Regions from separate parts of the Actinomadura miaoliensis genome, predicted to be linked through region 1. Evidence: predicted binding sites of a transcription regulator. Region 1 holds the regulator's gene; each other region holds the start of a gene.

The links. The regulator HrcA, encoded in region 1, represses chaperone genes, less so after heat shock. The targets are predictions, from matches to a motif close to TTGGCACTCTCNNNNNGAGAGTGCCAA.
Positions count from the first base shown of each region.
Region 2: groES (co-chaperone GroES) is a predicted target of HrcA. The motif match lies at 7,475-7,501, and genes of this name have one in related genera.
Region 3: groL (chaperonin GroEL) is a predicted target of HrcA. The motif match lies at 2,103-2,129, and genes of this name have one in related genera.

Region 1 covers NZ_BAAAZG010000026.1:52,190-61,734, forward strand. Annotated here, with positions in the region: gene ABD811_RS20665 (RidA family protein) at 1-110, shown strand, start outside; gene ABD811_RS20670 (hypothetical protein) at 202-1,071, opposite strand; gene ABD811_RS20675 (antitoxin YezG family protein) at 1,267-1,707, shown strand; gene hemW (radical SAM family heme chaperone HemW) at 1,755-2,963, shown strand; gene ABD811_RS20685 (DUF4870 domain-containing protein) at 3,049-3,642, opposite strand; gene ABD811_RS20690 (DUF3097 domain-containing protein) at 3,757-4,593, opposite strand; gene hrcA (heat-inducible transcriptional repressor HrcA) at 4,802-5,818, shown strand; gene dnaJ (molecular chaperone DnaJ) at 5,819-6,955, shown strand; gene ABD811_RS20705 (16S rRNA (uracil(1498)-N(3))-methyltransferase) at 6,998-7,729, shown strand; gene ABD811_RS20710 (hypothetical protein) at 7,855-8,514, opposite strand; gene ABD811_RS20715 (SigE family RNA polymerase sigma factor) at 8,741-9,283, opposite strand.
Region 2 covers NZ_BAAAZG010000019.1:71,680-81,224, forward strand. Annotated here, with positions in the region: gene ABD811_RS16335 (hypothetical protein) at 1-414, shown strand, start outside; gene tsaB (tRNA (adenosine(37)-N6)-threonylcarbamoyltransferase complex dimerization subunit type 1 TsaB) at 468-1,151, shown strand; gene rimI (ribosomal protein S18-alanine N-acetyltransferase) at 1,172-1,651, shown strand; gene tsaD (tRNA (adenosine(37)-N6)-threonylcarbamoyltransferase complex transferase subunit TsaD) at 1,648-2,685, shown strand; gene ABD811_RS16355 (phosphotransferase family protein) at 2,735-3,736, opposite strand; gene ABD811_RS16360 (hypothetical protein) at 3,967-5,583, opposite strand; gene ABD811_RS16365 (class I SAM-dependent methyltransferase) at 6,140-7,390, opposite strand; gene groES (co-chaperone GroES) at 7,623-7,931, shown strand; gene groL (chaperonin GroEL) at 8,019-9,545, shown strand, end outside.
Region 3 covers NZ_BAAAZG010000007.1:3,094-12,638, forward strand. Annotated here, with positions in the region: gene ABD811_RS08720 (TetR/AcrR family transcriptional regulator) at 1-228, opposite strand, end outside; gene groL (chaperonin GroEL) at 349-1,974, opposite strand; gene ABD811_RS08730 (nucleotidyltransferase domain-containing protein) at 2,435-3,013, opposite strand; gene ABD811_RS08735 (MoaD/ThiS family protein) at 3,175-3,453, opposite strand; gene thrC (threonine synthase) at 3,533-4,777, opposite strand; SAM riboswitch class I at 4,793-4,934, opposite strand; gene ABD811_RS08745 (cation diffusion facilitator family transporter) at 5,195-6,160, opposite strand; gene ABD811_RS08750 (alpha,alpha-trehalose-phosphate synthase (UDP-forming)) at 6,303-7,769, shown strand; gene ABD811_RS08755 (sulfotransferase family protein) at 7,812-8,927, opposite strand; gene ABD811_RS08760 (RNA polymerase sigma factor) at 9,122-9,545, opposite strand, start outside.

The sequences.
Region 1 (9,545 bases):
TCCAGCAGATGTGGGACCCGGCCGACCCGCCGCCGGCCATCACCGTCCACGTCGTCGCCGGCCTGGCCCCCGGGCGCCTGGTCGAGATCGACGCCGTCGCCGTCGTGTGACACCCCGCCGCCCGGACCGGCGCGCTCGGCAGCCCCCGCCGCCGATTCCTACCGCCGTCACCGCCGGCCACCCTGGCCGCGACCGGCCGGCTCAGTGGTGGTCGCCGCCGGCGAGCGGGTCGCGAAGGGCGGCGGCGGTGAACCGTTCGGCCGTCCCCTCGGGCGGGTAGAGCGTCAGGCCCAGCGCAGGCAGGACGTGCAGGCCGCTCCTGGCCACCACCTCGTGGCCGAGGTCGCGGAACAGCGTCACGACGTCGCGTGCGGGTTCGTCCAGCAGGTCGATGCCGTCGAGACGGACGCGCAGCTCGGGGTTGCCGCCCCAGCCCGGGCGGCGCTCGCCGTGGATCTCGCCGATCCGCTCCACGCCGTCGTGGCCGCGCCTGGTCGACAGCGAGAGGCTTCCTCGGCCCACCCGCACGGTGCGCGTGCCGTCCCAGCCGCACACGAACGAGGCGACCGGCGAAGGGGTGCGGCAGCGTTCGGCCACGGCGGTCAGCGTGGTCCAGGCGTCCTGCGCGAGGGTGGTGAACAGCAGGCTGGCCCCCGGCAGCAGGGCGCCGCGTCCCGGCTCCAGCGTGACCACGAACGGCGGCACCCGGCCGGGGAACCGCGCGGGGTCGGGTTCGCGCAGCGTGACCAGGCCCTCCCAGGCGACCGGCTCGTCCACCGCGAACCAGGTGACCTCGGCCTCGACGCCCAGCTCGGCGAACGTGCGGTCGGTCAGCGTCTCGTCGACGCGGCGGCGCAACGCCGCCGCCGTCTCGGCCAGCCGGCGCGCCCACCACGCGGGTTCGGGGTCGTCGCGGCCGTTCTCGCTCCACAGGACACCCGGGCCGCCCAGGTCGGCGTGCTGTTCCGCCCCGTCCTTGTCGACGACCACCGAGCGCCATCCAGCGGGCTCCCCGTGCAGCAGCACCCGTACCGGCACCCGGCCGTACCCCGTCGCCCCCTGGTTCCGCACGTGGCCGACTCTATCCACGCTGATCACCACCCCGACCCCCACATGCGCAGAATCCCCCCAAGGTGTCCCGGACGGCGCCCGTGCCCATGCGGCCGATGGGCGACACGGTGGTGATTCCAGGGCGGGCAGTGGCGGGTCGGTAGGGTCGAGGGGATCGGCCGCTGGGCGGCGTGGGACGACAAGGGAGGTTGTGCCGTGACCCACTCCGAGCAGGTGAGGTTGTCTCCGGAGGAGCGGGAAACGGTGAACGGGGCGGTGCGGGCGTTGCGGTCGGCGGCCCCCGACGGGTGGGAGCACATGGAGTTCGTGTTCCGCGCCACCGTCAGCATCGACAGTTCGGCCCTGCAGGTCGTCGACGCGGACGGCAACATCCGGCCCACCACGGTGCCCGGGCAGGCCAGCGACAAGATGGACGACCTGCGGCAGCTGATGTACCGCGAGGACAAGGGCGCGTGGTTCACCGCGCGCCTGCGGGTGGAACGGTCCGGGCGGTTCAGCGCCGAGTTCGACTACGACGGCGAACCCGACTTCAACCCGCCGCTGACCGCCGACACCTACGCGGTGGACCTGGAACACTTCCCCCGCTCGGAGGAGCACATGCCCGACTGGCTGCGTGCCAGGCTCGCTGGGCGGTGACCCCAGGGATGGTCTCGGCATGAGGCGAGGAGCGGCAGACTGGAGGGGTGCCCGCTACCTTGCCCGATGGTGACCCCGTACCCGCCGACGGCGCGCTTCCCGCGCGCGCCCTGGAAGGGCTGGGGACGCGGCCGTTCGCCTTCTACGTGCACGTGCCGTTCTGCGTGACGCGGTGCGGCTACTGCGACTTCAACACCTACACCGCCGGTGAACTCGGCCCGGGGGCGAGCCGTGACTCCTACGCGGACACGGCGATCGCCGAAATCCGGATGGCGCGCCGCGTGCTCGGCGACGCGGAACTGCCCGTGGCGACCGTCTTCGTGGGCGGGGGCACGCCGACGCTGCTGGCCCCGGACGACCTGGGCCGCGTTCTCGGTGCCATCGACGCCGAGTTCGGGCTGGCCCCTGACGCCGAGGTCACCACCGAGGCCAATCCCGAGTCGGTGGACGAGGCGTACCTGGGCAAGCTCCGCGAGGCCGGATTCACCCGCGTCTCCTATGGCATGCAGAGCGCGCGCGAGCACGTGCTGGCCGTGCTGGACCGCGCCCATACGCCCGGGCGCGTGCCCCAGGTGGTGGACTGGGCCCGCAGGGCGGGCTTCGAACACGTCAACCTGGACCTCATCTACGGCACGCCGGGGGAGAGCCACGACGACTGGCGGGCGTCTCTGGAAGCGGCGCTGGCCGCGGAGCCCGACCACGTCTCGGCCTACGCGCTCATCGTCGAGGAGGGCACCCGCCTGGCCGCGCAGGTGCGGCGCGGGCGGCTGGAGCAGCCGGACGACGACGCCATGGCCGACCGCTACCTCATCGCGGAGGAGACGCTGAGCGCGAACGGCCTGCGCTGGTACGAGATCTCCAACTGGGCGGCGACCTCCGAAGCCCGCTGCCGCCACAACATGCTCTACTGGACGGGCGCCGACTGGTGGGGCGTGGGCCCCGGCGCGCACAGTCACGTGGGCGGCACCCGCTGGTGGAACGTCAAGCACCCCGCCGCCTACGCGGCGCGGCTGGCCGAGGGCGTCACCCCCGCGCACGCACGCGAAGTCCTGGACGACACCGACCGGCGTATCGAGCGCGTCATGCTCGAGCTGCGGCTGGCCGACGGCTGTCCCGCCGAGCTCCTGGACGACGGGGCCGTCCGCCGCATGATCGACGACGGGCTGATCGAGCCGGAGCCCTACCGGCGCGGCCGCGCGGTGCTGACCCTGCGCGGCCGCCTGCTCGCCGACGCCGTCGTCCGCGACCTGACCTGACACGTCGACCGGCCCGACACGTCGACCGGCCCGACACGTCGACCGGCCTGACGTCGGCCCGGCCCGGCTCGGCGCGGCGTGCGCGTCAGCGGATCATGGGCCAGGCCATGAACGAGGGGAAGCGGTACCACTCGCCGCGGTTCCCGGCGACGGCCGCCATGATCAGCAGCACGATCTGCGCGATGAACTGCGCGAGGAACGTGAAGAACCCGATGATCAGGAACATCAGCACGATGTTGATGATCACGTAGACGGTCTGGGTGATCGCGAAGTTCAGGCCCTGGGCGCCGTGGTGCCGCAGGAAGGGCGACTCGTCCTTCTTGATCAGGTAGACCAGCAGCGGCGCGATGAAACCGAGGACGAGCTGGCCCAGATGGCCCAGCAGCGCCCACGTCCGCTCGTCCGAGGTCGTCTGCCCAGGGCCGTATCCGGGGGCGCCGTACGGCTGCATCTGGCCGCCGTAGGAGCCGTACCCGGGCGCCTGCCCGTACGCGTCGTATCCCGGCTGCCCGTACCCAGGCTGCCCGTACCCCGGGGCCTGGCCGTAGCCGGGCTGCTGTCCGTAGCCGGGGTCGTATCCGGGCTGGGACTGGCCGTAGCCCGGCTGCTGTCCGTAGCCCGGCTGCTGCCCGTGGTTGGGCGGGTCGTATCCCGGCTGGCCGGGGTGCCCGTGCGTCATGGCCTGCTCCTCGTGGTCGCCTGCGGTGAGGGCTGCGGGGCTGGGACAAGGAAGTGGGGACGAGGGATCGGGGGCAAGGACGCCTGGCAAGGCCGCGGAACGGCCTTTGAGGCGCTAGGGGGCCGTTACGAAGTCGATGATTTCTTCGACGCGCCCGAGCAGCTCAGGTTCCAGGTCCGTATAGGAGTTCACGGAACCGAGGATGCGCCGCCATCCCTCGCCCACGTCGTCCCCCCAACCCAGAGCAGCGAGCACGCCTTCCTTCCAAGGTACGCCGCGCGGGACGTTCGGCCAGGCCCTGATTCCCACGGCGCGGGGCTTGACGGCCTGCCAGATGTCGACGAACGGGTGGCCGGTCACCAGAACGTGGGGGGAGCGCACTCGCGCGGCGATCCGGCTCTCCTTGGAACCCTCCACCAGGTGGTCGACGAGCACGCCCAGGCGGCGTTCCGGGCCGGGCGCGAACTCCTCCACGATGGCGGGCAGGTCGTCCACGCCCTCCAGGTACTCCACGACCACGCCCTCCACCCGCAGGTCGTGGCCCCAGATCTTCTCCACCAGCTCGGCGTCGTGCACGCCCTCCACGTAGATGCGGCTCTCCTTGGCCACACGCGCGCGCAGGCCGCTCACCGCGATGGACCCGGAGGCGGAGCGCGCCGGGGCTCGCGGTCCCTGCGGGGCCTGGGCCGGCCTGACGAGCGTGACGGGCTTGCCGTCCAGCAGGAACCCCGCCTTGGCCAACGGGAACACCCGGCGCTTGCCGAACCGGTCCTCCAGCGTCACGCCGAACTTGTCGCAGCCGACCACGGCGCCGCAGAAGCCGCTGTCCGGGTCCTCCACCACCAGGTCGCGTTCGGCCGGGATCTCGGGGATCTGACCCTTGCGGGGCCGCCGCCAGTCGCCTGCCAGGACGTCGTTTCCGTAGTCCTTACTCCGCACGGATCCGCACATTAACCGCACTGCTCGCCCCGGCACCGTTCGCGCACGTCCTTCGGCGTGGCGCGCCCCCCGGGAGGCCGGGACCGGCCACGGGCACGGCCCTGGGGACGCCCCGGGGCTGCTTTCGGCCGCGCCAGGCACTCCAGCCGGTGCCCGCCGGGCCGTACACTTGGCACTCGGAAGTATGGAGTGCCAGTACGGGGGCAGGGGAGGTGACCACGTGCTCGACGACCGGAAGCTGGCGGTCCTGCGCGCCATTGTCGAGGACTACGTCTCCACCAACGAGCCGGTCGGGTCCAAGTCGCTGGCCGACCGGCACAACCTCGGAGTGTCCCCGGCGACGATCCGCAACGACATGGCCGTGCTGGAGGAGCAGGGGTACATCACCCAGCCCCACACCAGCGCGGGCCGGGTGCCCACCGACAAGGGCTACCGGCTGTTCGTCGACCGGCTGTCGACGATCAAGCCGCTGTCGTCGGCCGAGCGGCGCGCCATCGAGACGTTCCTCAGCGGCGCCTACGACCTCGACGACGTGGTGGGCCGGACGGTACGGCTGCTGGCCCAGCTGACCCGCCAGGTCGCCGTGGTGCAGTACCCGTCGCTGACCCGCTCGACGGTGCGGCACGTGGAACTGGTCCCGGTGGCCTCGCACCGGCTGCTGCTGGTCCTGATCACCAACACGGGCCGGGTCGAGCAGCGGGTCATCGAGACGCCGCGCGACGTCTCCGAGGACACCGTCGGGCACCTGCGGGCGTTGCTCAACACCTGCCTGGACGGCTGCGGGCTCGGCGAGGTGCCGAACGCCGTGGCCGACCTCCCGGAGAAGGTGGCGGTGGACGACCGGCCGGTCGCCGCGGCGGTACTGTCGGTGCTGCTGGAGACGCTGGTCGAGAAGCACGACGAGAAGATCGTGTTCGCCGGCGCCGCCAACCTGGCGGCCGTGGACTTCTCGCAGAGCCTGCGCGAGGTCCTGGAGGCCCTGGAGGAACAGGTGGTGCTGATGCGCCTGCTCGGCGAGGTCGGCGAGTCCTCGTCTTCTGTTACCGTGCGGATCGGCACGGAGAACCCCGACGAGGGGCTGCGCTTCACCTCGGTGGTCGCGGCCGACTACGGCGTCGGGGACAGGACCCTGGCTCGGCTCGGAGTGCTCGGGCCGACACGCATGGACTACCCCAGCACGATGGGAGCGGTACGGGCAGTGGCACGCTACGTTGGACAGATCCTGGCGGGGTCGTAAGTGGCCAACGACTACTACGCGACCCTGGGGGTCCGCCGCGACGCGAGCCCGGACGAGATCAAGAAGGCGTACCGGCGGCTCGCGCGCGAGCTGCATCCGGACGTCAACCCCGATCCGGAGACCCAGGAGCGGTTCAAGGAGATCACCCAGGCGTACGAGGTGCTCTCCGACCCCAAGAAGCGCGAGATGTACGACCTGGGCGTGGACCCGTTCGCGGCCGCGGGTTCGGGCGCGGGCGGGGCCGGGCCGTTCGGCGGCGCCGGCTTCCCGTTCAGCGACATCATGGACGCCTTCTTCGGCACGGCGACCTCGCGTGGCCCGCGCACCCGCGCCCGGCGCGGCCGCAACGCCACGCTGCGCGTCGAGCTGGACCTGGCCGAGACCGCCTTCGGCACCACGCGCGAGCTGACGATCGACACCGCCGTGGTGTGCACCACCTGCGAGGGCTCGGGCTGCGCGCCCGGCACCCACCCGGAGACCTGCGACACCTGCATGGGCCGCGGTGAGGTGCAGCAGGTGCAGCGCTCGTTCCTCGGCCAGGTGATGACCTCGCGGCCGTGCCCGCGCTGCGGCGGCTTCGGCAGCGTGATCCGCACCCCGTGCCCGGAGTGCTCGGGCGACGGCCGGGTCCGCACCCGCCGCACCGTCAAGGTCAAGATCCCGGCGGGCGTGGAGAACGGCATCCACATCCAGCTGGCCGGGGAGGGCGAGGTCGGCCCGGGCGGCGGCCCGCCCGGCGACCTGTTCCTGGAGATCGTCGAGAAGCCGCACCCGATCTTCGAGCGGGAGGGCGACGACCTGCACTGCACCGTGCAGATCCCGATGACCGCGGCGGCCCTCGGCACCAGCGTCACCATCGACACGCTGGACGGCGCCGAAGAGGTCGACATCAAGCCCGGCACGCAGTCCGGGCAGGTCATCACCCTGTACGGGCGGGGCGTGCGGCACCTGAACGAGAGCGGCCGCGGCGACCTGCTCATCCACGTCAACGTCGAGACTCCGTCCAAGCTCGACGACGAGCAGGAGGAGCTGCTGCGCCGCCTGGCCGAGCTGCGCGGCGAGGAGCGTCCGCCCGGCAAGTTCGCCCCCGGGCAGCGCAGCGTCTTCTCACGCCTGCGCGACGTGTTCAACCAGTAGGACGGAACCCCGCCCAACGGGAACCAGTAGGAAACGGGAATCGTGTCTCCGCCGGTCTTCCTGGCCGAGTCCTCCGCGCTGGAGGGCGACCGCGTCCTGCTCGGCGGGCCGGAGGGCCGGCACGCGGCCACCGTGCGCCGGCTGCGGCCCGGCGAGCGCGTCGACCTCACCGACGGCGCCGGGCTGCTGGCCGAGTGCGTGGTGGCCGCCGCCGACCGGGCGTCGCTGACCCTGGACGTGCTCACGCGGCACCGCCACGAGCGCCCTGAGCCGCGTCTGGTGGTCGTCCAGGCCCTGCCCAAGGGCGAGCGGGGCGAGCTGGCCGTGGAGACGATGACCGAGGCGGGCGTGGACGAGATCGTCCCGTGGGCCGCGGCCCGCTGCGTCACGCAGTGGCGCCCGGAGAAACGCGACAAGGCCCTGGGACGCTGGCGCACCGCCGCCCGGGAGGCCGCCAAGCAGGCCCGCCGCAGCTGGCTGCCGGAGGTGCCGCCGCTGGCCGCCACCGCCGACGTCGAGGCCCGGGTCGCCGCCGCTGCCTGCGCCGTCGTCCTGCACGAGGAGGCCGGCGAGCCGCTCAGCGCGCTGCGGCCGCCCGGCAGCGGCGACATCGTGGTGATCGTCGGGCCGGAGGGCGGCATCGCCCCCGAGGAACTCGACCGGTTCGCCGCCGCCGGGGCGCGTCCGGTCCGCCTGGGCCCGACCGTCCTGCGCACCTCCACCGCGGGCGTGGCGGCCGCGGCCGTCCTGCTGGCCGCCACCGGCCGCTGGTAGGCCGCCCGTCAGGGCATGCGCATGGCGCAGGCATGGCGGGTGTTTCCGGGCATGCGGAAGCCGATCCCGGGCTGGAGGGATCGCGGAGTGTGGGATTGTGAGCGCTCGGCTCGGTGACCGTCAGATCACTCTGGGGCCACGGCGGGCGCGTCGGTAGAGGCGGGAGCGGGCTCGCTCGACGTCGGTGCCTCCGGCTGCTCGGTGGGCTCGCTGGGAGGCGTCGTCGTCGGCGTGGTGGGCGGCGGTTGCGTGGGCGGGGTCGGCGACGTCGGCGGGGTCGAGCACGTGCCGCTCTGCTGCGGGGCGGGGGAGCCGCTGGCGGACGGCCGGTCCGTCGTGGTGTCGCCGGGACCGCACGCGGGTGAGCCGCTGGCGGTCGGCGGGGTGGAGGAGACGGACGCCGAAGGGTCGTCGCCGGGAGCGCTGCCGTAGGAGTCCGGGACGCGGGTGCCGGGCGGCACGCCGGGGACGCCGGGCGTCGACCCGTTCCGCGCGGTCTGCTCGTGACCGTCGGACGAGCCGTTGCCGCCGGCGGTCGACGACAGGAACCCCAGCGTCTGCGGCGCCGAGACGCCGAGCCCGGCGATCGCCACGGCGGTCGCGACCGCCAGCAGCGGACGCGCCCAGTTGGCGGTGAACCAGTCCCAGGAGAACCGGCGCCGGCGTCGGTCGTCGATGCGGCGGCGGATCCGCTCCAGGCCGTCGGCCGCGGGGGTGACCTTCTCCGCCTCCGCGTTGAGCGCACGGCGGAGGATGTCGCCGTACTCGTCGTGGGGGTCGGTCATGTCACTTCCGGGGCGAAGGGGGCGGCCCGCAGGCCGGTGGAGGCCCCGTCCTCCTTTCGATTGCTCGGTCGCGAGGGCGGCCCGCAGGCACGCGACGGCGGGTGCGGTTCCGCCGTCCCGTGCGCGGGGTCGCCCCTCAGGCGCGCGCCCCGGACGGCCCGCGGCGCGGCGGGGCCGCCCCTCGGCCGGCCGGAGGACCCGGACGGCCTCAGGTGCTGGGTGGAAGTCACGAGAACTGCTCCAGGACGTTGCGCAGCGCGGCCATCCCGCGGGCCGTGTGGCTCTTGACGGCGCCCCGGCTGATGCCCATCGCGCTGGCGATCTCCGCTTCGGACAGGTCGGCGTAGTAGCGCAGCACCAGTGCCTCCCGCTGGCGGGCGGGCAGCCGGTGCAGCGCCTCGATCACCGCGCTGCGTTCCAGTTCGCCGATCGCGCCCGCCTCCGCACTGGGCGCGTCCGGGAGCCCCTTGGGGGCGTACTTCTCCACCACAGCGCGGTGCCGCAGCACCGACCGCGACCGGTTGACCACCGACTGACGCAGGTAGGACAGGGCCTTGTCGGGGTCGCGCAGGCGCCGCCAGCCGCCGTGCATGGCGACGAAGGCGTCCTGGACGACCTCCTCGGCCGTCCCGGCGTCGCGGACGAGCATCGCCGCGAGCCGCACCAGCGAACGGTAGTTGGCGCTGTAGAGGGCGGTCACCGCCTGATCGGCATCCCAGGCGACGGCCACCGCCCCCGCCGTGCCCCTGGCCACGAGGGTCTCGGTCACGTCTGTGGGACGCGCACCCTCGTCGTCCGGTTTACGAAAGGGCATGTTCCTGCCAACCTCGGTCACCTATCCGCCGCCTTTGCCGTCCCCCGGCCATCCGTTCGGATGAGGTGCCTTCGGGACGGCGTGCATGGCGAACCCGACCGGCCGACAAGGCGGGAGGCGCAGGGGTTTCGAACCGGGGGGTACGCCAGGGTTGCAACCTTAATCCAGCGGACCGGTGGAATGCGGCCGATCCGTCAATGGTTGATCGGCGAGACCC
Region 2 (9,545 bases), on a different contig from region 1:
GCCAGCGACCAGCAGAGCCAGTGCGTGTGGGGCGCCTACAACGGCGAACGCAAGCGCCAGCTCACCGTGGAACTGCGGGCGATCACCGACGGCCAGGGCGGGCCCGTCGAGGCCGCCCGGCGCACGTTCGCCGACGAGCGCGCCGCCGACGAGTCCGGCAAGGCGCTGCTGGCGGGGCAGGAGCTCACCGAGAAGCGCGACGTCGAGGGCGTGGGCGAGGAGGGCTACGTCGTCTACAGCGTCGACAAGGGCCAGGGCTCCGGCGAGGCCATCGCCAACGTGCGGCTGGGCAACGTGCTGGTCACCGTGCACTACGGGGGCGGGGACGACGGCGACGCGCTCGGCTCCTCCGCCGCCATGGACGGCGCCGAGGAGGCCGTCAAGGGCGCCGTCGACGGCCTCAACGCGAGCTGATCCGGACGCCGACCCCGCACACCTCCGCCCGGAACGCACTACGCTTACAGTCCGTGCTGGTCTTGGCTTTCGACACCGCCACCGCCGCGGTGACCGTCGCGTTGTACGAGTGGTCCCCGGGCGAGGGAGTCGTCCGCCGTGGCGGCGCGGAGGCCGTCGACCGGCGCAGGCACACCGAGCTGCTCACCCCGTGCATCGCCGAGACGATGGCGGAGGCGGGCGCCACCCCCGACGACCTGCACGCCATCGCCGTGGGCGTCGGCCCCGGCCCCTACACCGGGCTGCGCGTCGGGCTGGTCACCGCGCGGGCGATGGGCGAGGCGCTGAAGATCCCCGTCCACGGCGTGTGCACGCTGGACGTCATCGCCTGGGAGTCGCGGCGCGAGGAGCCGTTCGCCGTCGCCACCGACGCCCGCCGCAAGGAGGTCTACTGGGCGCGGTACGACACGGCCGCGGCGCGCGTCACCGAGCCCGCCGTCGGCCCCCCGTCCGACGTGCTCGCCGGGCAGCCGTCCGACCTGCCGGTCATCGGCGAGGGCGCCGCCCTGTACCCCGACGTCCTCGGTGCGCGCGACCGTGAGCCGCTGCCACTGCTGCCGAGCGCCGACGCGCTGGCCGAACTCGTGGTGGCCCGGCTGTCGGGCGCGCCCGGCCCCGACCTGCTGCCGCCCGAGCCGCTGTACCTGCGGCGTCCCGACGCCCGCGAGCCCGGCCCGCGCAAGAGGGTGTCGCAGTGACCGGCGTCCGGCTGCGCGTCATGACCGCCGCCGACCTGCCGGCGGTGATGCGGCTGGAACGGCTGCTGTTCCCCGAGGACGCCTGGAGCGAGGAGATGCTGCGCGGCGAGCTGGCCGACCAGCCCCGCACCCGCCACTACGTGGTCGCCGAGGACGACGACGGCGCGGTCGTCGGGTACGCGGGCCTGGCCGCCGCGGGCGGGCAGGCCGACGTGCAGACCATCGCCGTGCTGCCCGAACGGCAGGGCGAGGGCGTGGGCGCGGCGCTGCTGACCGAGCTGCTGGACGAGGCCGACCGGCGCGGCGGCGAGGCGGTGTTCCTGGAGGTGCGCGCCGACAACGACCGGGCCCGCCGCCTGTACGAGCGGTTCGGGTTCCGGCGGGTCGGGCTGCGCAGGCGCTACTACCAGCCGTCCGGCGTGGACGCCATCGTCATGCGCCGCCTGCCGCACGGCGGGCCGCCGGCCGGTTTCGGCCCGGAAGGAGGGCGAGACAGGTGATCCGTGACTCCGAGCCCCTGGTGCTGGGCATCGAGACGTCCTGCGACGAGACCGGGGTGGGCATCGTCCGCGGCACCACGCTGCTGGCCGACGCGATCGCCTCCAGCGTCGACCAGCACGCCCGGTTCGGCGGCGTGGTGCCCGAGGTGGCCTCGCGCGCGCACCTGGAGGCGATGACCCCGACCGTGGAACGCGCCCTCGCCGACGCGGGCGTCGCGATGCGGGACGTCGACGCGCTCGCCGTGACCGCCGGGCCCGGCCTGCCGGGCGCGCTGATGGTCGGCGTGGCCGCGGCCAAGGCGTACGCGCTGTCGCTGGGCAAGCCGCTGTACGGGGTGAACCACCTGGCCGCGCACGTGGCCGTCGACCAGCTCGAACACGGGCCGCTGCCGCGTCCGTGCGTGGCGCTGCTGGTGTCGGGCGGGCACTCGTCGCTGCTGCTGGTGCCGGACGTGGCCAGCGACGTGCGGTCGCTGGGCGCCACCGTGGACGACGCGGCGGGCGAGGCGTTCGACAAGGTCGCCCGCGTCCTCGACCTGGGCTTCCCCGGCGGCCCCGTCATCGACCGGCGCGCCCGCGAGGGGGACCGCGACGCGATCCCGTTCCCGCGCGGCAAGTACGACGACGGCACCTACGACTTCTCGTTCTCCGGCCTGAAGACGGCCGTGGCGCGCTGGGTGGAGGCGAGGGAACGCGCCGGCGAGCCCGTGCCGGTCGCGGACGTGGCCGCCTCGTTCCAGGAGGCCGTGGTGGACGTCCTCACCCGCAAGGCGCTCAAGGTGTGCCGCGACAACGACGTGCACGACCTGCTCATCGGCGGCGGGGTGGCGGCCAACTCGCGGCTGCGGGCCCTGGCGCAGGAACGCTGCGACGCCGCCGGTGTGCGGCTGCGGGTGCCGCGTCCCAAGCTGTGCACCGACAACGGGGCGATGGTCGCCGCGCTGGGCGCCGAGATGGTGTCGTCCGGGGTGGCGCCGTCCGACCTGAGCCTGCCCGCCGACTCCAGCCTGCCGATCGAGTCGATCCGGATCTGAGGACCCCGGCGCCCAGGACCGGCGTCAGGACCGCCGCCAGGGACCGGCGTCAGGACTTGGCGGAGACGCCGAGCTCGGCCAGCCGGGCGGCCAGGTAGTCCTCGAACAGGGGGACGTGCGCCTCGTCCATGATCCGTCCGGCGCCCTCGGGCAGCAGGTCGAGCAGGGTGCGCACGTCCCAGTACGGGTCGTGCGGGTAGCCGCCGGACACCTGGTCGAACGACGACAGGAACCGGTCGGCGGCGGCCGTGCCGTACCGCAGCGCCATGTGCAGGCGCATGTGCGCGATGTCGATGGCGATCGGGCCGTAGGAGGCGTCCGACCAGTCGACCACGCCGGTCAGCCGCCCGTAGGACCACAGGGTGTTGTCGGGCTGGTAGTCGCGGTGGATGAACCTGGACGGCGCTTCGGGCGCCGAGCCGGACGCCACGTCGAACGCCCGCTCCCACAGCACCGGACGCTGCGCGTGCACGGGCGGCCGGCGCACGTCGAGCCGGTTGTACGGAACGTACGGCGGCATGGTGGACGCGCCGTTGACCGCGTGCACCGACAGCAGCGCGGCCGCCATCTGGATCAGGTACTCGGGCAGGTCGCCGGGCGACGGCCGCGGCGGATGCCCGGTCAGCCGTTCGATGATCAGCGCGGGCGCGTCGCAGTAGGCGCCGGCCGGGTCGGCCGCCACCAGCGACGGCGTGGGGACCTCGCAGCCCGCCAGCAGCGCCAGCGCGGCGATCTCGCGTTCGGGGGAGAACTCGGCGCCCACGCCCGGCACGGCGGGCCGCGCGGCGGCGCCCTCGGCGGTCTCGGCGTCGGCGGCGTGCGCGGGCGGCGCGTACGGCAGCCACCGCCGCAGCACCAGCCGGTGCGCCTCCCCGGAGCCGCTCTCGACCAGCAGCGCGTGGTTGACGTGGGCGGCCCCGCCCGGCAGCGGACGCACCATCTTCACCACGGCGCCCCGGCCGAAGCACTCCTGCACCCAGCGCAGCGTGGTGCTGTCGGGCGGGGTGCCGACGGGAGGTCGGGGAGCCGGAGAGTGGGTCACGGGAACCATGAAAACCGATTCGGGCATGGGTTGGGAGTGATTTTGCGAAGACGGAACGTAACAAAAAGCACGTCATCGGCATGCGTCGCCGCGACGCCTTGCGGCGCGCGAACGGATTCGGTGGAGGAAACGCGTGGGCGGGGGGGCGGGGCGGGGCGCCGTGGGCGCACGGGAGCGGGCGGGCGCCCCGCCGCACGAGCCGATCCTGACGGCCGGTCGCGGCCTTCCGCGGCCCCCGGCTAGTCCTTGCTCTCGCGCCGGGGACGCAGCAGCGCCTCGGCGAGCGCCAGCATCGTCTCCTCCAGCGTGGACAGCCGCTTGAGCACGTCCTCGTGCACCGCGTTGACCTGCTTGGAGACGTCGCCGTGCACCGAGTCGACCTTGCGGCCGACCTCCTCCTGCACGTCGTCGAACCGGCGGCCCAGCTCGGCGTGCACCGCGTCGGTGCGCCGGGCGACCTCCTCCTGCCAGCCGTCGACGCGCTTGGCGAACGCGTCCTGCAGGCCGCCGACCCGCCGGGTGACGTCCTGGTGGATGACGTCGACCTGCTTGGTCACGTCCTCGTGGACGTCCTCGATCCGCTTGGTCATGTCCTCGTGCACGCCGCCCACCTGCCGGGCCATCTCGGTGTGCACCGACTCGACCTGCTTGGTGACGTCCACGTGCACCGACTCGACCCGGCGCGAGACGATGTCGACCTGCGTGGTGAACTCCTCCAGCGCGCCGTCGACCTTGCGGGTGACCTCCTCGTGGATGCCCTCGATGCGCTTGCGGACGTCCTCGTGCAGGCCCTCGAACCGGCGGGAGAACTCGTCCATGCGCTTGGCAACGTCGCTGTAGGCGGTCTCGGCGATCTGCGCCATGGTGGCCTTGACCTCGTCGCGGTCGGGCCGGGCGCGCAGCTCCTCGATCAGCGGGTGGACCGCGTCGGCGAGGTGCTTCTCCAGCGCGTCGAACCGGTCGCCGTGGTCGATCACCGGCCGCTGCGCCAGCTCGGCCAGCTTGCGGTGCAGCTCGCCGACCTCCAGGGTGGCCGGCAGCCGGTCCAGCCGCTCGCCCAGCGAGCCGATCCGGTCGTCGATGCCCTCGAACCGCCCGTCCAGGCCGTCCAGCTTGCCCGACAGCCCCTCGAGTCGGCCATCGAGCCCGTCCAGCCGTCCGTCCAGGCCGTCCAGCCGCCCGCCGACGCCCTCGACCCTGCCGTTGACCGCCTCCAGCCCCTGCTCCACCCGGTCGGCCATCTCACCGAGCGACTGGTCGACCCGGGCGGTGATCCCGTTGATCGAGTGCTCCAGCTTCTCGGCCCGGTGACCGAGCTCGGCCAGGGACTTGTCCAGCCGGTTGAACCGGACGGAGGCCGCCTCCATGCTGCCCTGCAGCTTGTCCAGCCGCTTGGTCATCTCCTCCATGCGCTGCGACGCCTGCTGGGTGGCGTCGTTGATGTGCTGCGCGGAGTCGAGCACCGCCTGCAGCCGGGTCAGCCCCTCGTCGACGTTCTCGGCGACGACGCCCACGTCGGCCCACAGCGCGGGCAGCTCGGCCACCGGCTTGACCCGCTCGCCCACCGCCTCGATGTGCTCGGCCAGGCCCTCGGCCCACTCCGGCGGCTTGCCCGCCAGCTCCTCGACCTGCCCCCGGACTCCGTCGAGCTGCCCGGTCAGCCCGCCCAGCTCCCGTTCCCGGACCTCGCGCAGCAGCCATTCCATCCCTTCCAGCCGCTGGCGGATCTCGTCCAGGACCTGACCCTGTGAGCGCTGTTCGTAGACGTGGTCCTGCGCCGCACGGGCGAGCAACTCCCGCATCCGATCCGAGACCGGTTGACCCCCCGTCTGCAGGAAGTTGTGATTCGTTTCCACCCGATGCTCCTTCGTGTGCCGACGCGACGAAATGGCGTGCGGCATTGAATCGTGAACGCCTCACTGTAGTGGTTGCGCGGCGCCGCGATAAAGCGAACAGGAAACATTGCGAGTTCTGTGGAATGCACTTGCTTTTCCGAGTGGCCGGAAAGGGGGCGATCATCCTGGGCATGGGCATTTCCGACGGTTCGCGGGCGAGCCGGGCGGGCTGGTGTCGCGGACGCCGCGGCGCAGGGCCTACCGGCCTGTGGGCGCACAGTCTGCCGGTCCGGCGGACGCGGCGCGGACCGGCGCGCCGGGCCGCCCCCTCGCCCGTCAATTCCGGGTGCCGCCCGGCCCTCGCCTTTCTCTCGGCCGCCCGCGATTCCGAGTGTCATAGGCGCGGTCCGGGATCGGCGCAATCCTTAGCGAACGCAATGCCGCAATGTGTGCAACATTTGCTGTGCGCTGGCGCGTCTCCCGGATCCGCTTGGGGTCATTCAGCGGCGTGGAGATCTTCGCCGATTCTCCGGCGCGCGGCGGAGGCCGGTCGGCCGCGACGGCGGCCGCTTTCCGATCACGCCGTGGCCGGCGGCGCGGCGGCGACCGGGCGGGCGAGCAGCGCGACCGGTGCCCGGCCCACGCGGGTGAGCACGACGGTCGACTCTCTCCCGCCGCCCCTGCGCGCCCTGGAGGTGAACCCGAGGTCGCGGCGCAGGCGGTCCACGTCCACCGCCGAACCGCGTTTCTTGATCGTCAGTATGCCCACGTCCCGGCGGCGCAGCTCGCCGCGCAGCCGCTTGACAGAGAACGGCAGCACGTCCTCGATCTCGTAGGCCGCCGCGAACGGCGTCGCCACGGCCGTGTCGGCGGTGACGTAGGCGATGCGCGGGTCGGCCAGGCCGCCGCCCACCTGCGCGGCCACCTCGGCGACCAGGTGCGCGCGGATCACCGCGCCGTCCGGCTCGTACAGATAACGCCCCCACGCGCGCACGTCCGGCGCGTCCAGGCCGGGGTCGGGCGTGAGGGTCGCGGTGGGGGCGTCCGGGTCGTCCGACCGGATCACCGTCGCGCGACGGCCCGCCGTCCCGGCCAGCCCGCCCAGCCACAGCGCGGCCTCCTTGACGTCCCCGCCGACGGAGACCCACTCGGCCTCCGCGCCGTCCGGGATCGCCTCGTGCGGGATGCCCGGCGCCACCTTGACGCACCCGGCGGGCGCACGCGCGGCCAGTTCCAGGACGGTGTCGAGCGGCGGCTCGTACGCCCGGGGATCGAACACGCGCCCTCGGCCGGTGCGCCGCCCCGGGTCGGCGAAGACCGCCGCGTACCCGGCGGGATCCTCCTGGGTGGCGTCGCCCTCGCGGACGGACGCGAGGTCCGCCAGCCCCAGCGCCTCGACGTTCGCCCGCGCCACCGCCGCCGTCAGCGCGTCCCGCTCCACGCCCTCACCACGACACCCCTGCCGCGCCCGGGCGATGAGGTCCGCCCCGATCCCGCACCCCATCTCCAGCACCACCCCGCCCTGCCGGCCGTCCAGGTACGCGGCGAAGCGGCGGGCGCGGTGGGCGGCCACCCGGGCGCGGGTGGCCTGCTCCAGGCCGTCGGGGGTGAAGTACATGCGGTCGGCGTCCGGACCGAACTTGGCTCGGGCGCGCACGCGCAGCCGGGCCTGGGTCAAGGCGGCGGCGACGAGATCGGCGGGGTAGCGTTCACGTAGGCGCGCGGCCGTGCTGAGCAGGGCGTTCTCGCTCAGGTCCGCCTCGGCGGCCGCCGCGAGCACGGCGCGGCCCGCGGGGCCCGGAAGGGCCCGGAACGCCTCGATGTCCATACCCCGGACGGTAGCGGTGCCAGGGCCGGGGGGTGCGCACGTGTTCGTGTTGACGCCTTCCCGGCCACGGCATAGTCTCCATGACTGGCACTCTCAATGTGAGAGTGCCAATAAGCGACGAGGTCGGTCTGGCACCCGCGACGGCAGGCCGGTCCGGGGTCGCCTCTTCTGCCACATGTGCGGCCGGCCTTTCCAAGCCGGCCGAGGACACCACCGAAGGGGAGGTCAGATCGTGACGACCGCCACCAAGGTTGCTCTCAAGCCGCTTGAGGACCGCATCGTCGTCCAGCCGCTTGAGGCCGAGACCACCACCGCGTCGGGCCTGGTCATTCCCGACACCGCCAAGGAGAAGCCCCAGGAGGGCACCGTCCTGGCCGTGGGCCCGGGTCGCGTCGACGACAAGGGCGAGCGGGTGCCGCTCGACGTGAAGGTCGGCGACGTCGTGCTCTACAGCAAGTACGGCGGCACCGAGGTCAAGTACAACAACGAGGAGTACCTCGTGCTCTCGGCGCGTGACGTCCTCGCGATCGTCGAGAAGTAAGGCGTCCGAGCAGTGACGCACCGCCCCGGTCCGGCCCGTTAGCAGGGGCGGGCCGGGGCGGTTCGCGCGAAGGGAGATTGTTTTCGCATGGCGAAGATCCTGGAGTTCGAGGAGGACGCGCGCCGGGCTCTTGAGCGCGGCGTCGACCGCCTCGCCAACGCCGTCAAGGTGACCATCGGCCCGCGCGGCCGCAACGTGGTCATCGACAAGAAGTTCGGCGCGCCGACCATCACCAACGACGGTGTGACCATCGCCCGCGAGGTCGAGCTGGAGGACCCCTACGAGAACCTGGGGGCCCAGCTGGCCAAGGAGGTGGCCACCAAGACCAACGACATCGCCGGTGACGGCACCACCACCGCCACGGTGCTGGCCCAGGCGCTGGTCCGCGAGGGCCTGCGCAACGTGGCCGCGGGCGCCTCGCCGCTGAGCCTCAAGCGGGGCATCGACGCGGCCGCCCGGCACGTGTCCGACCAGCTGCTCAAGGTCGCCCGCGAGGTCGAGGAGAAGAGCGAGATCGCGCACGTCGCGACCATCTCCGCCCAGGACGCCGGCATCGGCGAGCTGATCGCCGAGGCGTTCGAGAAGGTCGGCAAGGACGGCGTGATCACCGTCGAGGAGGCCCACACCATGGGCCTGGAGCTGGAGTTCACCGAGGGGCTCCAGTTCGACAAGGGCTACCTGTCGCCGCACATGGTGACCGACCCCGAGCGCATGGAGGCCGTCCTGGAGGACGCCTACGTGCTGATCGTGGACGGCAAGATCTCCAACGTGACGGAGTTCCTGCCGCTGGCCGAGAAGGTCGCCCAGACCAAGAAGCCGCTGCTGGTGGTGGCCGAGGACGTCGAGGGCGAGGCGCTGGCCCTGCTGGTCGCCAACAAGATCCGCGGCACCTTCTCCTCGGTCGCGGTCAAGGCCCCCGGCTTCGGCGACCGCCGCAAGGCGATGCTCGCCGACATGGCCATCCTCACCGGCGGCCAGGTGGTCAGCGAGGCCCTCGGCCTCAAGCTGGAGAACCTGGGCGTCGAGGACCTCGGCCGGGCCCGCCGGATCACGGTCACCAAGGACGCCACCACCATCGTGGACGGCGCCGGCGACGCCGCCGACATCGAGGACCGCGTCCGCCAGATCAAGGTCGAGATCGAGCGCAGCGACTCCGACTGGGACCGCGAGAAGCTGCAGGAGCGCCTCGCCAAGCTGTCCGGCGGCGTGTGCGTGCTGCGCGTCGGCGCGGCCACCGAGGTGGAGCTCAAGGAGAAGAAGCACCGCCTCGAGGACGCCATCTCGGCGACCCGCGCGGCCATCGAGGAGGGCATCGTCTCCGGCGGCGGCTCGGCGCTGGTGCACGTGGCCAAGGAGGGCTTCGAGGCCCTCGGCCTGTCCGGCGACGAGGCCACCGGCGCCGAGGCGGTACGCCGCGCGCTGGTCGAGCCGCTGCGCTGGATCGCCGAGAACGCCGGCAAGGAGGGCTACGTCGTCGTCTCCAAGGTGCAGGAGCTGAAGGCCGGCCACGGCTACAACGCCGCCACCGACGAGTACGGCGACCTGATCGCCCAGGGCGTCATCGACCCGGTCAAGGTGACCCGGTCGGCGGTCAGCAACGCCGCGTCCATCGCG
Region 3 (9,545 bases), on a different contig from region 1:
GATCATCAGCTCGATCAGGTCGGTGCGGCTCGGGACGTACCGGTACAGCGACATGGCGCCCGCGCCGATCTCGGCGGCGATCCTGCGCATGGAGGCCGCGTCCAGTCCCTCGGCGTCGGCGATCCGGACGGCCGCCTCGGTGATCTGCGCCCTGCTGTAGGCGGGCCGCGGCCCCCGGGCCGGACGTTCGGGCAGCATCCAGATGTTCACGTGCTCGGCGTCCGCCACCGTCCCACCTCCCGCGGAAAGACTAATCGGGCCGTGCCGGGCGGCCCGCGCACGCGAAGAGGGGCGGTCCCGTGGGGAACCGCCCCTCTGCCAGGCGTACCGAGTCGTACGGAGCCGGACTCAGAAGTCCATGCCGCCGCCGTCGGGCATGCCCGCCGGGGCCTTCTCCTTCTCCGGCTTCTCGGCGATGACGGCCTCGGTGGTCAGGAACAGCGCCGCGATGGACGAGGCGTTCTGCAGCGCCGACCGGGTCACCTTGGCCGGGTCGATGATGCCCGCCTCGAACATGTTGACGTAGTCGCCGGTCGCGGCGTTCAGGCCCTGGCCCGGCTCGATCGAGCGGACCTTCTCGACCACGACGCCGCCCTCGAGGCCGGCGTTGACCGCGATCTGCTTGAGCGGCTCCTCCAGCGCGCGCTTGACGATGTTGGCGCCGGTGGCCTCGTCGCCGTTCAGCTCCAGCTTGTCGAACGCCTTGGCGCCCGCCTGCAGCAGCGCCACGCCACCGCCGGGGACGATGCCCTCCTCGACGGCCGCCTTCGCGTTGCGGACGGCGTCCTCGATGCGGTGCTTGCGCTCCTTCAGCTCGACCTCGGTGGCCGCGCCGGCCTTGATGACCGCCACGCCGCCGGCCAGCTTGGCCAGCCGCTCCTGCAGCTTCTCGCGGTCGTAGTCGGAGTCGGTGTTGTCGATCTCGACCCGGATCTGGTTGACCCGGCCCGCGATCTCGTTGGCGTCACCGGCGCCGTCGACGATCGTGGTCTCCTCCTTGGAGACGACGACCTTGCGGGCGCGGCCCAGCATGTCGACGGTGGTGTTCTCCAGCTTCAGGCCGACGTCCTCGCTGATGACCTGGCCGCCGGTCAGGGTGGCGATGTCGCCCAGCATGGCCTTGCGGCGGTCGCCGAAGCCGGGGGCCTTGACCGCCACCGACTTGAAGATGCCGCGGATCTTGTTGACGATCAGGGTGGCCAGGGCCTCGCCCTCGACGTCCTCGGCGATCAGCAGCAGCGGCTTGCCGGCCTGCATGACCGACTCCAGGACCGGCAGCAGGTCCTTGTTGGCCGACACCTTCCCCTGGACGATCAGGATGTACGGGTCCTCCAGGACCGCTTCCATCCGCTCGGGGTCGGTCACGAAGTAGTGCGAGATGTAGCCCTTGTCGAAGCGCATACCCTCGGTGAGCTCCAGCTCCAGGCCGAAGGTCTGGCTCTCCTCGACGGTGATGACGCCTTCCTTGCCGACCTTGTCCATCGCCTCGGCGATCATCTCGCCGATCTGGGTGTCACCCGCGGAGATGGAGGCGGTGGAGGCGATCTGCTCCTTGGTCTCGACGTCCTTGGCCAGCTTGGACAGCTCCTCGCTGACCCGCTCGACCGCGGCCTCGATGCCGCGCTTGAGCGACATCGGGTTGGCACCGGCCGCGACGTTGCGCAGGCCCTCGCGTACCAGCGCCTGGGCCAGCACGGTGGCGGTCGTGGTGCCGTCACCGGCGACGTCGTCGGTCTTCTTGGCGACCTCCTTGACCAGCTCGGCGCCGATCTTCTCCCAGGGGTCCTCCAGCTCGATCTCCTTGGCGATCGACACGCCGTCGTTGGTGATCGTGGGGGCGCCCCACTTCTTCTCCAGCACGACGTTGCGGCCCTTGGGGCCAAGGGTGACCTTGACGGCGTCCGCGAGCTGGTTCATACCGCGCTCGAGGCCGCGCCGGGCATCCTCGTCGAACGAGATCATCTTTGCAGCCATAGGCTCCAGTCCTCCCGGAACAGGGTGGCCTTACGGATCGAGCCGATGCCCGCGACGGACGACCTGCCCGACGGCTGCCATTCCGCCGCCGGAGGCATGGCCTCATCGCCCCGACCCACACTGTGGGATTGTCACTCTCCACAGTAGAGTGCCAACGACGTGTTTAGCACTCTACCCGTCCGAGTGCAAGCGGCCGACCTTCCCCCCGGCTGTACCCTCCTTACCTGCCCGGACACCCCCTGACCTGCGAAAGCATCCGGCGTCGGGGGCGGGCCGGGCGCCGCCGCGGGTGGCCGTCCGCCGCTCGTCGCGGCACGTTCGCGGAACGTTCGCTGAACGCGGACCCGGGTCGCGTCGCCGGGAGGGGCCGTGTTCCGCGCGCAGGCGACGCAGGCGGGAAGAGCCGCGCCCGCCCCGCGAGAGGCATGGCGAAACCGCGCCCGTCGGGGAGCGCGGCCGTTTACGAGGGAAGGCCGGACGGGCGGTAATGGCCGGTCTCGGGAGTACGCAGGAGTGGCAGAACCTCTTCCTCCAGGCGCCGGGAGATGCGCAGCCCATATCGCGACTCCAGGCGGTCGCGGGCCCGTACGAAACGCGCCGCGGCGTCCTCCAGGGATTGCGGGACGGTCTGCACTCCGAGTGGGCCCAGCAGGAATCGCGTCATCTTCAGCAGTTCGCCGCGGACGCGGTCGGACTTTCCGTGGCGGCGCTTGCCGGCCAGCGACAACGCCCAGTCCCAGAAGTGCGCGTCGATCGCGGGAAGGGTGTCGGGGCCGACCCGCCACGGCGGGTTCCAACTGCGCGGCATCTCCGGGAAGAGCAGGTCGACCTTGACGGGACCGGGGAAGATCAGCAGATAACTCGCGCAGTCGCCGAGCGGGTCCCATTGGGCGGCCAGCGGCCCGTACGGGGCGACCATGCCCGGCAGGACGGCGGCGACCCCGGCGAAGTCGTCCACGGTGACGTGGAAGTCCCAGTCCGACAACTCGGTGGCGTTTCCGCGCGCCCGGGAGCCGACCAGGTTCACCTTCCGGACCATGGGATGACTTTCCACCGTCCCCGCGACGTCCTCCGCTATGCCCATGAGGGGCCCGTACCCGATGGCGGCGAACGGGAAGCCGGTTTTCGTGCTTTGTCCCGCGCGCGGGAAAAAGCGGCCCGCGCCCGACGAGTGCCGGGCGCGGGCCGTTGTCGGTGCCGTCAGCCGCCGGCGACGGCCGGGATGATGGAGATCTGCGCGCCCTCGGGGGTCGGGGTGTCCAGGCCCTCGGCGAACCGGACGTCCTCGTCGCCCACGTACACGTTGACGAAGCGGCGGATCTTGCCGTTGTCGTCCAGGATGCGGGCGGAGATGCCGGAGTAGCTGGCCTCCAGGTCGGCCACGACCGCGCGCAGCGTGGCGCCCTCGGCCTTGACCTCCGCCTCGCCGCCGGTGTAGCTCCGCAGGATCGTCGGGATCCGAACGGACACGGTGCTCATGCTGGCTCCTCGAAGTGCTCGGGTCGTACGACGGGATGCGCGGCCGCCGAAGAGACGCGCGGCCGCGGCGGGCGTCCGGTCAGGCCAGGCCCGCGGCGCGGAACGCCTCCAGGGAGGGGGCGATGTTCGCGGTCGGCGCGACGACGGGGGCGACGGCGTCCAGGGTCTTCAGCCCGTCCCCGGAGTTGATGATCACGGTTTCGGCCTCGGGGTCGAGGGCGCCGGACTCGGCCAGCTTGCGCAGGGACGCGACGGTGACGCCGCCCGCGGTCTCGCCGAAGATGCCCTCGGTGCGGGCCAGCAGCCGGATGCCCTCGACGACCTGCTCGTCGGTGACGTCCTCGACCGCGCCGCCGGTGCGGCGCGTCACGTCCAGCACGTACGGGCCGTCGGCGGGGTTGCCGATGGCCAGCGACTTGGCGATGGTGTCGGGCTTGACCGGCCGGACGACGTCGTGGCCCTGCTTGAACGCGGCCGCCACCGGCGAGCACCCGGTGGCCTGGGCGCCGAAGACCCGGTACGGCTTGTCCTCGACCAGGCCGAGCTTGATCAGCTCCTGGAACGCCTTGTCGATCTTGGTGAGCTGGGAGCCGGAGGCGACCGGGACCACGATCTGGTCGGGCAGCCGCCAGCCGAGCTGCTCGGCGATCTCGTAGCCGAGGGTCTTGGAGCCCTCGGCGTAGTAGGGGCGCACGTTGACGTTGACGAAGGCCCAGTCGTCCTGCTCTCCGGCGATCTCGGAGGCCAGCCGGTTGACGTCGTCGTAGTTGCCGTCGACGGTGACGAACGTGCCGCCGTACACCGCCGTGGTGAGGATCTTCTGCCGTTCCAGGTCGGACGGGACGAACACCGCGCTGCGGATGCCCGCCCGGGCCGCGGCGGCCGCGACCGCGTTGGCCAGGTTGCCGGTGGACGGGCAGGCCAGCACCTTGAAGCCGAGCTCGCGGGCGGCGGCGAGCGCCACCGCGACCACGCGGTCCTTGAACGAGTGGGTGGGGTTGCCGCTGTCGTCCTTGACCCACAGGCGGCGCAGGCCCAGCGACTCGGCGAGCTGGTCGGCGCGGACGAGGCGGGTCAGGCCGGGCTCGGTGTTGGGGGTGTCGGCGACGTTGCCCGGCACCGGCAGCAGCCCGCGGTAGCGCCAGATGTTGCGCGGCCCGGCCTCGATGTCGGCGCGGGAGACGCCGGCGAAGTCGTAGGAGATCTCCAGCGGGCCGAAACACTCCTCACACGCGTAGTGCGGGCCGAGTTCGCGGGTGTGACCGCATTCGCGGCAGGTGAGGGCGGTCGCGGGTCCCAGATCGACGGCAGGCGTGACAGCCATGTGGCGAGGCCTTTCTCCCCATCTTTCCTGCGCCACCTTGGTCGCAGGCCGGAGTTGGCACCATTTCCTGGCCGGCCTCGCGGGATCGCGAGCGCTTACGAACCAGGTGGTTGCCGGGGCTTCACAGGGCCGGTCCCTCCACCCCTCTGGATGAGCGTTCTTCAGTTGTGGTGCGGGCCGCCGGGGGCGGCCGCCGTCGCGTGTGTCCGCGCGGAGAGAACGCTCGTTCGCCGAACGTTCCGCATGAGCGGTATCACGTCGTATGCGCGACTTTACATGATCTGACCGGTTGCCGGACAAGAGGGTCTCGCAATGTGAGACATTACCCACCTCCTCGCCACGTCACGCGTCCCGGCCGGACAGGTCCGGGCCACTCGCGCCACGCGCCGTCCCAGCAGCCGGGCCGGGCCGTCACGGCTACCCGGTGAGGTCGCGCCGGGCCGGGTCCATCGACGGAGCGGAGTCCCGCTGGGGGGCGTCTTCCTGCGTGGGGTCGAGGAAGACGTGACGGACGGCGGGCAGCCGCTCGCGCAGCCGCCGGTCGATGTCCCCGGCGATGTCCTCGGCCTCGTCGGCGCTGATGGCGTCGGAGAAGTGCACCTTGGCGGCCACGAGGATCTCCTCCGGGCCGAAGTGCATGGTGAACAGCTCCTCCACGCCGTCCACCCCGGGCGCGGCGGTGATCTCCGCGCGGATCTCGCGCTGCGCGGCGGGGTCGGCGGCCTGCCCGATGAGCAGGTGCCGGCTGTCGCGGCCGAGCGCGAACGCCACCACGACCAGCAGCAGCCCGATGAGGATGGAGGCGATCCCGTCCCAGACCGGCGAGCCGGTCGCCTCCCGCAGCGTCAGCCCGGCCGCGGCGAACGCCAGGCCGATCATCGCGGCGGTGTCCTCGAAGAGGGCCGCCTTGAACGTCACGTCGGGGGTCCGGCGCACATGGCCGACCACGGTGCCGCGGGCCTCGCGGCGCGCCTGGGTGAAGGCCCGCAGCCAGGACGTCCCCTCCAGCACCGCCGCGACGGCCAGCACGGTGAAGGCCAGCCAGACCTGCTCGCCGCCCGGCTCCCGGCCGACGATCGCCAGCACGCCCTCGAAGATCGAGTAGCCGGCCCCGGCGACGAGGATCCCGAACGCCGCCAGCAGCGACCAGAAGTACCGCTCGTTGCCGTATCCGAAGGGGTGCCGCCGGTCCGGCGGGCGCGCGCTGCGCCGCAGCGAGGCCAGCAGGAACGCCTGGTTGAGGGTGTCGGCCACCGAGTGCGCGCCCTCGGCCAGCATGGCGCTGGACCCCGCCAGCACCCCCGCGACCAGCTTGGTGATCGCCAGCAACAGGTTCGCCGTCCCCGCGACCAGAACGGTTTTCGTCGTCTCGGCCCTGCTCACGCCGCGCTCGTTTACCCGGAGAAGATCGACATACACGCCGGGGCCCTGTGACACCGGGCATTGCACCGTCTGGGGACGGCCCGAAAACGCCTTCCTGCGGGTCTCTTTGAAGCGCGCGCTCACGAACTGAGACGCTTCCCCTATGAGCCAAGTGCTGGTGGCGTCGAACCGCGGCCCGGTGTCGTTCTCGCTCGCCGACGACGGCTCCCTGACGCTGCGGCGCGGCGGGGGCGGCCTGGTGTCGGGGCTGGCCGCGGTGACGGGCGGCGGGCGCGAGCCGGACGACGGCTGCGCGCCGCCGGACGTGCTGTGGGTGTGCGCGGCGCTCGGGGAGGCCGACCGCTCGGCCGCGCGTCGCGCCCCCGAGGGCAGGCTCGACCTGGACGGGCACGACACGGGCGGGGCGGCCGTGCGCATGCTCGACATACCGCCCGCGACGTTCCACCGCGCCTACAACGCCGTGGCCAACTCCACGCTGTGGTTCGTCCACCACCTGCTCTACGACACGCCCCGCGTCCCGCACTTCGACGCGCGCGCACGGCGCGACTGGCAGTCGTACGAGGCCTACAACGCGGCGTTCGCCGACGCCCTGGCCCGCGACGCCGCCCCGGGCGCCAAGGCGGCGGTGCAGGACTACCACCTGTCGCTGGCGCCGCGGATGCTGCGCGACCGCCGCCCCGACCTGAAGATCGTGCACTTCTCGCACACGCCGTGGGCGTCCCCCGAGTACTACCGGCTGCTGCCCGACGACGTCGGCGCGGCGGTGCTGGACGGCATCCTCGGCGCCGACCACGCCGGTTTCCTCGCCGAACGGTGGGCCGCGGCGTTCCTGGACTGCTGCGAGCAGCTGCTGCCGGGCGCCCGGGTCGACCGCGCGGCCCGGACGGTGACCTTCGCCGGCCACGTCACCCGCGTCGGCGTGCACGCGCTCGGCGTCGACGGGCAGCAACTGCGGGCGCGCGCCGCCGAACCGGACGTCGCCGAACGCCGCCGGGCGCTGCGCGAGCAGGTCGGCGACCGGCGGCTCATCGTGCGGATCGACCGGACCGAGCTGTCCAAGAACATCGTGCGCGGCCTGGCCGCCTACCGGGAGATGCTCGCCAACCATCCCGAGTGGCACGGCCGCGTGGTGCACCTGGCGTTCGCCTACCCGTCCCGGCACGACCTGCCCGAGTACCGCGAGTACACCGCGGCGGTGCAGCGGCTGGCCGCGCAGATCGTCGACGAGTACGGCACCGCGACCTGGGATCCGCTGATCCTGCAGGTCAACGACGACTATCCGCGCTCGCTCGCCGCCTACGGGATGGCCGACGTGCTGGTGGTCAACCCGATCCGCGACGGCATGAACCTGGTCGCCAAGGAGGGGCCGGTGGTGTCGGAGCACGGCTGCGCCCTGGTGCTGTCGCGGGAGGCGGGCGCGGCGGCCGAACTGGCGGCCGACGCGCTCGTCGTCAACCCCTACGACGTGTCGCAGACCGCCGAGGCGCTGCACCAGGCGCTGCTGATGCCGCCCGACCGCCGCGCCGAACGCAGCGCCCGGCTGGCCGCCGCCGCCACCGCGCTCCCCCCACGCCGCTGGTTCGCCGACCAGCTGGCCGCCCTCGACTGACCCCGCCCCGGCCGACGCCGAGAGCGGCGAGGCGGGCGGTGGTCAGATGCCCGGGTGGCCTGTGCGGGCCGGTTCGGCGCGGCGTTCGGCCAGCGGGACGGGGGACGGCGCGGGCACCACGCCGAACGGCGAGGCGGGCTCGACGATGAGCGGGGCGGGTCCGGTCCACACGGTGGTGAGGAGCGACTCGACCGGGTTCGGCTCGCTGCGCGTGCGCCACCGCTCCCGCATCCGCTGCTTGCTCTGGGACATGCGGCGGTGGGTGCTGACCTTGGCGAGCCTGGCCAGCTGCCCGCGCGTGGGACGGGGCGCGCCGCTCGGCTCGTAGCCGTATTCGGCCAGCCGTTCCCCGAACGCCGCCTCGGCCAGGCCGACCTCCCACGGCTCCAGCCGCCGCGTCCAGGACCCCACGCTGCCGCCGTCGACGGCGGCGTGGGTGCGGCGGTGCCACTTCTTCTGCGGCGGGACGGTCAGCCGCGCGACCCTGTTCGGCTCGGTCATGGCGGGGTCGTACTCCTCGCCGAGGAACGCGCACAGCCGCATCAGCTCGTCGGCCGGGTCGGCGACGAGCCGCTCGTACTGCAGCTCGTAGTAGGCGTCGGGGCCGAGTTCGGCGGCGTACCGGCGGCCCTGGTCGATCGCCTCCCGCCAGACGCAGATGGCGTGGTTGATGTCCTGCTTGTACCAGGGCATCTCCTTGAGCGAGGCCACGCAGTCGCGGCCGTCGCGGACCACGTGGACGAACTGGGCGTCGGGGTACATCCGCCGCAGCGCGTCGACGTACCGGAAGTAGCTGGGCCGCTTGTCGCCCCAGCGCACCCGGTCGAAGCGGCGGGCGTAGGCGCGGAACACGACGGCCAGCGCCGAACCCAGCGTGGGGGGAGCGGCCGCGATCTCGTCGGCGGTCCGGTCGGCGTCCAAGCCGAGGTCGGCGAACTTGGTCCCCCGCCCGGTGGTGATCCAGTCGGCCAGCGCCCGCCGGTTCCGGCTGTCGCGCAGGTCACCGAAGTCGCACCGCGACGTCCAGGCCGGGATGACGAACCGGGTCTCGGCGGGGACGGCGATCCGGTGGTGCGAGTGCAGCATCAGCTGCAGCAGCGTCGTCCCCGACCGTGGGCACCCGAGGACGAAGATCGGGCGGTCAGTGTGGGCAAACATGCTCGGGATGCTGGCCGACGGGCCCGCCCGCCATCGCGCGCCTAGGCGCACGCTTGCCAAGGCATTACGGATGCTTGGCAGCAGCTGACCAGCGGATTCCGCCGCCTGTAGACATTCCGGCACGCGGCCGGTCCGCGCGGGGGCGGCCGTGCGGAACGGGCGCCGGCGGCGCGGACGCGGGCGTCAGGTGGGCGTCAGGTGTAGGACTCGCCCAGGGTCTGGCGGACCTGCTTGCGGGCCTCGTGGATGCGGGACTTGACCGTGCCGAGCGGGAGCTTGAGCTGCTCGGCGATCTCGGCGTACTCCAGCTGGGAGACGTCCCGCAGCACCAGGGCCTGGATCAGGTCGGGCTTGCGGGCCTCCAGGTCCTCCATGGCGTCCAGGATGTCGACGCGGGACCCGGCGATGACGCTGGTGCGGCGCGGGTCGGGACGCTGCTGCGGCAGCTCGCCCGCCTGCTCCAGCGAGCGGCGCTTGAGCGAGCGGTAGGTGGAACGCGCCGAGTTGGCGACCACCACGTGCAGCCACGTGCTGAAACGGGAGCGTCCCTCGAACCGGTGGATGTTGCGGGCGACCTGCAGCAGCGCGTCCTGGCACGCCTCCTCGGCGTCCTGGCGG